DNA from 2 places in the Micromonospora sp. DT231 genome. Region 1 is predicted to be linked to the other one. Evidence: predicted binding sites of a transcription regulator. Region 1 holds the regulator's gene; the other holds the start of a gene.

Region 1 (5,455 bases):
GCGGGCCCTCGCCGGTGGCCTGCTGGCCGCCGACGAGTACGCGGCCGGTCGGGCGGTGCTCACCCTGCGCGGGCGGCTGCTCGCCGACGCGGTCGTGCGCGACCTGCTGCCCTGAACCAGCCCCGCCGCCCGGGACCGGGGCAGCGGGGCACCGACCGGCCGGGGGAGCGGCCGGAGGAGGTCACTTGATGAAGTTGACCGAGAGCGGGTAGCGGTAGAGCTGGCCCTCGTTGGCCTTGATGCCGGCGATGATGCCGAACACGGCACCGAGGATGAAGGCCGCCACGACCCCGAGGAAGCCGATCAGGATGCAGGACAGCACCCAGCCGACCAGGCCGACGATCGACCAGAGGAGCTGGAAGTTGAGCGCCGCCACGGCGTGCGACCGTACCGTCGGGGACTGGTTGCCGCGGGCCAGCAGCGCCACCAGCGGGCCGATCCAGCCCAGCACCCCGCCGCTGAGGATCATGCCGGCGGCACCGCCGAAGTGCGCGACGAGCGCCCAGGTCTTGTCCTCGTTGCTGGCAAAGCCGCCACCGGGGCCGCCGTAGGCGCCGCCGGTCGGATATCCGCCAGCCGGGTTGCCACCGGGCGGGTAGCCGCCGGGCGGCGGATAGCCACCCGCCGGGGGGTAGCCGCCCGACGGCGGTTGGTCACCGGTGGGCGGCGGATAGCCACCGGCCGGGGGATAGCCGCCCGGGCCAGGCGCCCCGGACAGTGGTGCGGTGGGTGGCTCGGCCGACGGGTACGAGCTGGGAGAGGTCGGCTCCGGCGGGTAGTTGCCGGGGTCACCCGCGCCGGGAGGGCGAGGAGGTTCAGTCATGGGTGTCACGGTAGGGGTCCGTGGCAACGCCGCACCAGTGGGCGACCGTTGATCATCGCGCCGGCGGGCACGCCGACGTAGACTGGCACTCGTTACAGTCGAGTGCCAGGGCGGCCCGGCCGGGCCTACGGCACCGGCGGCCGACGTGCGACAGGAGGTGCGGAGGATGGGTCTCGACGACCGAAAACTCGCCGTGCTCCGCGCGATCGTCGAGGACTACGTCTCCACCCAGGAGCCGGTCGGCAGCAAGGCGCTTGTCGAGCGGCACCAGCTCGGGGTCTCCCCGGCCACGGTCCGCAACGACATGGCCGTGCTGGAGGAGGAGGGCTACATCCGGCAGCCGCACACGAGTGCCGGCCGGGTGCCCACCGACCGCGGCTACCGGCTCTTCGTCGACAGGTTGTCCCGGGTCAAGCCCCTCAGCCCGGCCGAACGTCGGGCCATCGAGCGCTTCCTGGTCGGTGCGGTCGACCTCGACGACGTGGTGCACCGCACGGTGCGACTGCTCGCCCAGCTCACCCGGCAGGTGGCCGTCGTGCAGTACCCGAGCCTGGCCCGCTCCTCGGTTCGGCACCTGGAGCTGGTGCCGATCTCCACCACCCGGCTGATGCTCGTCATGATCGCCGACACCGGGCGCGTGGAGCAGCGGCTGGTGGAGCTGCCCGGTCCGGTGCCCGCCGACAACGTCACCGACCTGCGCCGGCTGGTAAACGAGAAGCTCGCCGGCGCGCGGCTGTCCGACACGCCACCGTTGGTGCAGGCGCTCGTCGAGGAGGTGCCGTCCGAGCTGCGTCCGGCGATGACCACGCTCTCCACGGTGCTGCTGGAGACGCTTGTCGAGCGGCACGAGGAACGCATCGCGCTGGCCGGCACCGCGAACCTCACCCGGGGCGGCCTGCTCGACTTCCAGGGTTCGCTACGGCCGATCCTGGAGGCGCTGGAGGAGGAGGTCGTGCTCCTCAAGCTCATCGGTGAGACCGAGCCGAGCACGACCCGGGTGCTGATCGGCGACGAGAACGAGTTCGACAACCTGCGGGCCGCCTCGGTGGTCAGCACCGGGTACGGCCCGGGCGCCACGATCGTCGGCGGCCTGGGGGTGCTGGGGCCCACCCGGATGGACTACCCCGGCAATATCGCCACGGTGCGCGCCGTGGCACGCTACGTGGGCGAGTTGCTGGCCCAGAACTGACCAGTCAGGGCCGACGGCCGGCTGTTTGCCGCCGGATCGGCGCAACGCGAGACGAACATGAGGACACGGAACGCAGTGGCCAGGGACTACTACGGCATCCTCGGTGTGAGCCGGGAAGCCTCCGATGACGAGATCAAGCGCGCCTACCGCAAGCTGGCGCGCCAGTTCCACCCGGACGTCAATCCGGACCCGGAGGCTCAGGAGAAGTTCAAGGACATCAATGCCGCGTACGAGGTCCTCTCGGACGACCGCAAGCGGCAGATCGTCGACCTGGGTGGCGACCCGCTCGCCCCGGGCGGCGGTGGCGCCGGCGGCCCTGGTGGCCCCGGTGGCGCCGGCCCGTTCGTCGGTTTCCAGGACATCATGGACGCGTTCTTCGGCGGCGCGGCCGGTGGGGCGCGCGGCCCCCGTCCACGGACCCGGCCGGGCGCCGACGCGATCCTGCGGCTCGAACTCGACCTGCACGAGACCGCCTTCGGCGTCGAGGCCCCGATCACCGTCGACACCGCGGTGCTCTGCACCACCTGCTCCGGCGCCGGCACGGCCGCCGGCACCCACCTGGCGACCTGCGAGGCGTGTGCTGGTCGCGGCGAGGTGCAGTCGGTGCAGCGCACCTTCCTCGGCCAGGTGGTCTCCGCCCGGCCGTGCACCGTGTGCCAGGGCTACGGCACGACGATCCCGCACCCCTGCCCCACCTGCGCCGGCGACGGTCGGGTACGCACCCGCCGCTCGCTGACCGTCAAGATCCCGGCCGGCGTCGAGGACGGCATGCGGATCCGGCTGGCCCAGCAGGGCGAGGTCGGCCCGGGTGGCGGCACCGCCGGTGACCTCTACGTGGAGATCCACGAGCGGCCGCACGACGTCTACTCCCGCAAGGGCGACGACCTGCACTGCCGGGTCACCGTGCCGATGACCGCGGCGGCGCTGGGCACCCGACTCACCATCAAGACCCTGGACAGCGAGGAGACGGTCGACGTCAAGGCCGGCACCCAACCGGCCAGCACGCTGCGACTGCGCGCCCGGGGCGTGCCACACCTGCGCGGCACCGGCCGGGGCGACCTCTACGTGCACCTGGACGTGCGGACCCCGACCAAGCTCGACCCCGACCAGGAGAAGATGCTGCGCGACTTCGCCAAGACCCGTGGCGAGGAGGTCGCCGAGTTATCCAAGCAGGGCGGCTTCTTCTCCCGGATGCGCGACGCGTTCAACGGGCACGCCTGAGGTGTCCGCGCCGCTGTTCCTGGTCGAGGCGCTGCCCACCGGTGACGCGTTGACCCTGGACGGTCCGGAGGGGCACCACGCCGCCACCGTGCAGCGGCTGCGCGTCGGCGAGGAGCTGCTGCTCGCCGACGGTCGGGGCGGCACGGCCGCCGCCGTGGTCACCGCCGTCGGCCGGGGCAGCCTGGAGGTCACCATCACCTCCCGGGGGTACGCGGACGCGCCCGTCCCCCGCATCGCCGTGGTGCAGGGCATCGCCAAGGGCGACCGGGGTGAGCTGGCGGTGCAGGCGATGACCGAGGTCGGGGTGGACGAGATCGTGCCCTGGGCGGCGTCCCGTTCGGTCACCCAGTGGCGCGGCGACCGGGGCGTACGCGCCCGGGAGAAGTGGGTGGCCACCGCCCGGGAGGCCGCCAAGCAGGCCCGCCGGCCCTGGCTGCCGGTGGTGGCCGGCGCGCCGGACGAGTCCACCGCCACCGTCGCCCGCCGGATCGCCGGCGCTGCCGCCGCCTTCGTGCTGCACGAGGAGGCCGAGGAACGGCTCAGCACCGCCGAGCTGCCGCCGGGCGGTGAGATCGTCCTGGTCGTCGGGCCGGAGGGTGGCATCGCCGCGGCCGAGCTGACGGCGTTTCGGGAGGCGGGCGGGCGCGTCGTGCGGCTCGGCCCGGCCGTGCTGCGTACCTCGACCGCCGGCGTGGCGGCGCTCAGCGTGCTCGCCACCCGCCTCGGCCGCTGGTGACCCGCTCCCGCGGTCACGCCGGCTGGTTGCGACGGTCAGTGCCGGCCACCCCCAGGAGGGCTATCGAACGGCAGCGATGGCGTGCGCCAGACGCCGACCGCACGCCGGACTCTCGCACGGTGTAACGGTCAAGCGGGCAGCTTGCCGTTGACGTTTGTGGACATCGTGTGCAGGATGCCGGGCAGTTGCTCGAGCATCTTGGCGGGTAGGTCGCGGATCGTCTCCTCCGCAAGGGTGAGCCACAGCTGCTGGATCTGCCCGACCAGCGCCTCGCCGCTGTCGGTGAGAGCGACGACGGTGGCGCGCTTGTCGGCCGGATCGGGCGTGCGCTTGATGTGGCCGGAGGCCTCCAGCTTCCGGGTCATCAGCGTGACGCTGGGTGGTTCACAACCCAGCGCCTCGCTGAGCTGCGCCTGGATGCGAGGGCCACTCCGGTCGAGTTCGAGCAACAGAGCCTCCTGGCCGACGTGCAGGCCGAGCGAGGCGAGCAGATGTGCCGCCCTGGCCCGGTGACGCAGGCTGAGCAGGCGGATCGCCTGGTTCAGGGCGTCGGCGTACTCGTAATCCACGGAACCTCCTTGACAACGGCATTCGTTATGCGCATAACATTATCTGCCTAATGGTTAGGCGCATAACTAACGCTACCAAGGAGCCAGCATGACGGTGAAGGTCGCAGTCATCTACTACAGCTCGACCGGTACCGTGCATGCCCTCGCGCAGGCCGTTGCCAGCGGGGCCATGACCACCGGCGCGGAGGTGCGCCTGCGCCGGGCCGCCGAGCTCGCGCCGGATGAGGCGATCGACCAGAATCCGCTGTGGCGCCGGCACGCCGACGCCACCAAGTCGGTGCCGGTGGCCGAGCTCGACGACCTCGCCTGGGCTGATGCGTTCGCGTTCGGCACGCCGACCCGCTTCGGCACGCCGGCGGCGCAGCTCAAGCAGTTCATCGACCAGGCCGGCGGCCTGTGGCGTGCGGGCGTGCTGGCCGACAAGGCGGTCACCGCTTTCACCTCGGCCCATAACCGGCACGGTGGCAGCGAAGCCACCATCCTCGCGCTCGGCAACGTCTTCTACCACTGGGGCTCGGTCATCATCCCGCCCGGCTTCACCGACGCCACCGTCTACGCGGCCGGCGGCAACCCCTACGGCACCGTCGCGACCGGCAGCGAGGGCGCCGACGCCGCGGCTCTCGGGGCCGCTCGCTACCAGGGGCAGCGTCTGGCCAAATTCGCCGCCCGGCTTGGCGGCGACGTCCCCGTCCCAAGCCGCTCCGCAGCGGCCTGAGCAGTCACCCTGCTTCGGAGGAAATGATGACGAGTATCCGTCCCGAGAATCCGGCGACCACGCCGTCCGCCGGGCCTCCCTGGCTAGTCCTCGCGCTGGCCTGCGCCTGCCAGTTCATGGTCGTGCTGGACGTGTCGATCGTCAACGTCGCCCTGCCTTCCGTACAGCGTGACCTGGGGTTCACCGACACCGGGCTGGCCTG
Region 2 (5,455 bases), on a different contig from region 1:
GGGGGACGCGTACGCCCGTGTCGGTGAAGCCCAACCGTTGGTAGGCGCGGTAGGCACGGTCGTTGCCGACCACCACCTCCAGCAGCAACTCCAATCGGCCACAGGCACGGGACCAGGCGGCCACCCCGTCGATCAGCTCGCCGAGCAGTCCGCTGCCCCGCCAGGCCGGCGTGACGTAGACGGCGTAGATCACGGTGAGCCCGGGTTCGTTGTGCGAGACCGTGCCACCGGCGTGCCCGACGAGCCGGCCACCCGGGTCGGCGATGAACTGCGCGTTGCCGGGGCCGGCCGAGGTGTACGCGACCCGGGCGGCGAACTCGGTGTGCGGCCGGGCCGCCGCATCCGCCAGGGTCTCCAGGAAGGCCAACGGCGCGTCGGCGAGCATCTCCAGACGCAGTGCCCGCATCCGGGCGGCGTCCTCCGGCCGGACCCGGCGGATCTCCGCCTGCCGTAGGGACGTCGCGCCCGTATCGGTGGTCATGCCCGCATGCCTACCACAGGGCCGGCGGCCGTCACGGCCGTCCCCGCTCCCGGTGGCCCGGCGTCACGGCCCGTCCCCGTTCCCGGCGGCCCGGTGGTGCGGCGTCCGGCGGCCCGGTCCGCCCGCTGGCGCGGCGGCGGGGCTTCCGGGAGCTGTGTCGGGCAATCGCCGACATGGATCCGGTGGATCGAGAAGTCGGCCGACAGGCGCAGTCCGATCGCCCCGGAATATGCCCGATCTGCGGCCGTGCGCGGCTGTCACTCCTCGTGTAGCGTGCGATTTCGGTCACCTTTTTCAATGGTCGCCATCGATCGCTGAGGGTGGTGGCCGGTGGGCGTCCGGCCGTGCCGTGCGCCAGGTCAGGCAACGCCGCGCATAGTGAGGGAAGTGCACCGTGGCACAGGGCTCCGTGAAGTGGTTCAACGCCGAAAAGGGCTATGGATTCATTGCCGTCGACGGCGGTCAGGACGTGTTCGTTCACTTCTCCGCGATCGAGATGGACGGCTACAAGGCGCTGGACGACGGCCAGCGGGTGGAGTTCGAGATCGCCCAGGGTCAGAAGGGCCCGCAGGCCGAGCACGTACGCGTCATCGCCTGAGCTTTCCTCCTTGATCGGCTCCGCGCGTCGGGGCTGCGACACGGGCGCACAACCGGGAAGATCGTGGCCGTTCCAGCCAATGCTGAGGAGCGTTCATGACTGACCAGTGGCCCCCGCCCACCCCACCCTCCGGGCCGGGGGAGCCGGGTCCGTCCGATCCGACCGTGCCGGCTGTGCCGTCCGATTCGACCGTGCCGTCCGATCCGACTGTGCCGTCCGATCCGACTGTGCCGTCCGATCCGACCGTGCCGTCCGATCCGGCTGTGCCGTCCGATCCGACCGTGCCGTACGGCAGTTCCGGCCTGACTCCGGAGACGCCATCCGAGCTGCGGCCGGGCGTACCTCCGGTCGGCCCGCCGCCCGGCTGGGATCCGGCGCAGGGCGCCTGGGGTGCGCCGCCGCCGGGTTGGACGTTCCCGCCCACCGGCGGCTACCCGCCCGGGTCGGGTCCCTACGGTGCAGTGCCCTGGTATCCGGGGTCGCCGGTTGGCTGGTACCCGCCGGATTACGGATTCGACCCGAACGACCCCCTTGTCACTCCCCGCGGCGCCGGCCTGGCCGGCTGGTTCAACAGGTGTCTGGGAGCGTTGCGCCGCAGTTGGCGGCAGTTGGTGCCCATCATGCTGCTCACCCAGGTGTTGCCGGCGGCCGTGCTCGCGGTGATCGCCCTGGGCCTCGACCCGACCTCAAGATGGGAAGCCCAGGTCGGGGCGGACCCGAATCCCGTGCTGCCGGACACCTTCGGCGTCGATCTGGCGGGTCTCCTCGCGGTGGGGATCGGCGGCAGCCTGTTGCTCGGGCTGGTGCAGGCCATCGGGTGGGCCGCCGGCAGTTGGGTGATCACGCAGCAGGCGTCCGGTCAGCCGGGCAACCTGGAATCGGCGCTGCGGTACGGCGTCCGTCGGGCACTCGGGCTCTGGGGCTGGACCCTGTTGATCAGCTTGATCGCCGGCGTCGGTTTCTGTTGCTGCGTGCTGCCGGGTATCTATCTGACGTTCGCGCTGAGCATGGCCGGCCCGGTCTATCTCTTCGAACGCCGCGACCCCATCGGCCGGTCGTTCCGGATGTTCCACGACCGACTCGGCCTCCTGCTCGGTCGGGTGGCTCTGGTGGCCCTGGCGGTCATCGTCGTCAACGTGATCACCGGTGCCCTGGAGGGGGCGGGCACCCCCCTGTTCGGCACCGATCCCCTCAGGTCGCCGGGTACGGCCGCCGGGGTGGTGGCGGTGATCGGGGTCACCGCCGTGCTGGCGCTGCCCGCCCACCTCGCCCAGATGATCGGTCTGCTGGTGACGTACGCCGAGCAGCGAGCCCATGAGGCGCCGGTGAACACCGCTGGACTGGCCGCGGAACTCGGCTGAGCGGCGGCATCGTGCTTGCACTCGGCAGGGGAGAGTGCTAAACAAGTCATTGGCACTCGCATACCGTGAGTGCCAATGGTCGGGACGGTGGGGCCAGGTTGCACCGGCGTGGAGACGCCGGGGCGACACATGGCCGGTCGTCGCGGGCTATCCGGCCCGGCCGAAGGACGTCGTCGTCGCCAGGTGGCGACGTCCCAAGGTGCGTACACCAGGCGGCCCATCCGGGGCACACATCTCGGGTGGCCCGTGAGTGTCCAGGAGGACAACGCCGTATGGCCAAGATGATCGCGTTCGACGAAGAGGCGCGCCGCGGCCTCGAGCGGGGCATGAACCAGCTCGCCGACGCCGTAAAGGTGACCCTCGGCCCCAAGGGCCGCAACGTCGTGCTCGAGAAGAAGTGGGGTGCCCCCACCATCACCAACGATGGTGTGAGCATCGCCAAGGAGATCGAGCTCGAGGACCCGTACGAGAAGATCGGCGCTGAGCTGGTCAAGGAGGTCGCCAAGAAGACCGACGACGTTGCCGGTGACGGCACGACGACGGCGACCGTCCTGGCCCAGGCCCTGGTTCGCGAGGGCCTGCGTAACGTGGCCGCCGGCGCCAACCCGATGGCCCTGAAGCGGGGCATCGAGGCCGCGGTCGCGAGCGTCTCGGAGGAGCTGTCGAAGCTCGCCAAGGACGTCGAGACCAAGGAGCAGATCGCCTCCACCGCCTCCATCTCCGCTGGCGACAGCACCGTCGGCGAGATCATCGCCGAGGCGATGGACAAGGTCGGCAAGGAAGGCGTCATCACCGTCGAGGAGAGCAACACCTTCGGGCTGGAGCTGGAGCTCACCGAGGGTATGCGCTTCGACAAGGGCTACATCTCGGCCTACTTCATGACCGACCCGGAGCGTATGGAGGCCGTCTTCGACGACCCGTACATCCTGATCGCCAACAGCAAGATCTCGTCGGTGAAGGACCTGCTCCCGATCCTGGAGAAGGTCATGCAGTCGGGCAAGCCGCTGCTGATCATCGCCGAGGACCTGGAGGGCGAGGCCCTCGCCACCCTGGTGGTCAACAAGGTCCGTGGCACCTTCAAGTCGGTCGCCGTCAAGGCGCCGGGCTTCGGTGACCGCCGCAAGGCCATGCTGACCGACATCGCCATCCTCGCCGGTGGCCAGGTCATCAGCGAAGAGGTCGGCCTCAAGCTCGACGCCGCCAGCCTCGACATGCTGGGCCGCGCCCGCAAGGTCGTGGTGACCAAGGACGAGACCACGATCGTCGACGGTGCCGGTGACGCCGAGCAGATCCAGGGCCGGGTCAACCAGATCCGGGCCGAGATCGACAAGAGCGACTCCGACTACGACCGGGAGAAGCTGCAGGAGCGGCTGGCCAAGCTGGCCGGCGGCGTTGCGGTCATCAAGGTCGGCGCGGCCACCGAGGTCGAGCTCAAGGAGCGCAAGCACCGCATCGAGGACGCCGTTCGCAACGCGAAGGCCGCCGTCGAGGAGGGCATCGTCCCGGGTGGTGGCGTCGCGCTGGTGCAGGCCGGCAAGACCGCCTTCGACAAGCTCGACCTGGTCGGCGACGAGGCCACCGGTGCGAACATCGTCAAGGTGGCGCTGGACGCCCCGCTGCGGCAGATCGCCGTCAACGCCGGCCTCGAGGGCGGCGTCGTGGTGGAGAAGGTTCGTAACCTCGAAGCGGGTCACGGCCTCAACGCCGCCAACGGCGAGTACGTCGACCTGCTGGCCGCGGGCATCATCGACCCGGCCAAGGTGACGCGCTCGGCGCTGCAGAACGCCGCTTCCATCGCGGCGCTCTTCCTCACCACCGAGGCCGTTGTCGCGGACAAGCCGGAGAAGACCCCGGCTGCCCCGGCTGGCCCGGGTGGCGGGGACATGGACTTCTGAGTCCAGTTCCGACACCGAACGGGGCGGGCCGCTGACGCGGTCCGCCCCGTTCGTCGTCAGGTCGGCAGTGGGCGCTGGTTGCGCCGCTTCTGCGCCCGGCTGTACGGCGGAAGCAGTTGGATCGGCGCGTCCACCATCTCCCGTGGCTCCTCGATGACCGCCGACTCGTCGTCGGTGGTCATCTCGGCCAGTTGCTCGGCGTCGCCGTAGTCGAGCCGGTCGAACGGCAGTTGGCCGGGGAGTTCGCCGATCGGTTTCCAGGTGATCGGCGGGCCGTCCTCGGTCTGGTCGTCATCCGTGGTCATGGCTGCCTCCTCTACCAAAACGGTAGGGGGCGTCGATGGCCGACGCGGGCGAATGACCCAATACACTTTTTGCCCCGGTTACGCCGGCGGCAGGGCCCGCCGGTACAGGAAGAAGACCCGCTCGATCCGGGCACCCGCGCTGCCGGAGTAGAACGGCACCGGCCCCACCCAGCCGATCTCCGCCCGGGTCAGCCCCGCCGCCCGCTGGTCGGCCAGGCAGCGCCGCAACAGGACACCACCGATGCCCGACCCCTCGGCGGCCGGCGCGGTGCCCATCGGCCCGAACCAACTCGGCCGGGACGACCCGTACGCGGCGAAGCCGAGCATCTCTCCGCCCCGCTCCGCGAGGTGACAACCGGCGCCGTCCCGCCCCACCGATCCGGCCAGCTCGCCGTCCCAGGTGCCACCGAAGGTGGACCGGGCGAACGCGGTCAACGCCGGCAGGTCCGCCGGCTCCGCCCGGCGTACGGTGACGCCCTGATCGGCCAGCCGCCGCTCGGCCGCCTCGGTGGCGCGCAGTGCCGGCGACCCGTCGTACGACAGGTCCGCGGTCATGTTCCAGGCGGTCCGGTCCTGCTGGTAGCCCAGCGCGAGGGCGGCGCAGACCGCGGGGGTGTAGCGGACGTCGATGCCCGGCCACGCGTAGTACGGCGGGTTCCCGGCCAGCAGCACCTCCGTCGCCCCACGATCGGCCAGCACCCGCTCGGCCTGCCGCAGCAGTGCCCGGCCGACGCCCCGGCGACGGTGCTCCGGAAGGACGGCGACCAGGTCCACGTGCCCGGTACCCGGCTCGGTCGACGACACCGAGCAGAGCA

Evidence for each region. Region 1 encodes HrcA, which represses chaperone genes, less so after heat shock. Its sites were predicted from a motif close to GGTTNGCACNCTCNNNNNGAGNGTGCNAACC; they were not measured.
Region 2: the regulator HrcA is predicted to act here: its motif matches at 2,488-2,518, upstream of groL (chaperonin GroEL).

Annotation. Positions count from the first base shown of each region.
Region 1 covers NZ_JBNCNO010000020.1:73,582-79,036, forward strand. Annotated here, with positions in the region: gene hemW (radical SAM family heme chaperone HemW) at 1-115, shown strand, start outside; gene ACPXBU_RS33210 (DUF4870 domain-containing protein) at 182-823, opposite strand; gene hrcA (heat-inducible transcriptional repressor HrcA) at 990-2,012, shown strand; gene dnaJ (molecular chaperone DnaJ) at 2,088-3,233, shown strand; gene ACPXBU_RS33225 (16S rRNA (uracil(1498)-N(3))-methyltransferase) at 3,235-3,969, shown strand; gene ACPXBU_RS33230 (MarR family winged helix-turn-helix transcriptional regulator) at 4,098-4,538, opposite strand; gene wrbA (NAD(P)H:quinone oxidoreductase) at 4,627-5,253, shown strand; gene ACPXBU_RS33240 (MFS transporter) at 5,280-5,455, shown strand, end outside.
Region 2 covers NZ_JBNCNO010000013.1:707-6,161, forward strand. Annotated here, with positions in the region: gene ACPXBU_RS27125 (GNAT family N-acetyltransferase) at 1-481, opposite strand, end outside; gene ACPXBU_RS27130 (cold-shock protein) at 876-1,079, shown strand; gene ACPXBU_RS27135 (hypothetical protein) at 1,343-2,440, shown strand; gene groL (chaperonin GroEL) at 2,713-4,335, shown strand; gene ACPXBU_RS27145 (hypothetical protein) at 4,392-4,640, opposite strand; gene ACPXBU_RS27150 (GNAT family N-acetyltransferase) at 4,719-5,455, opposite strand, start outside.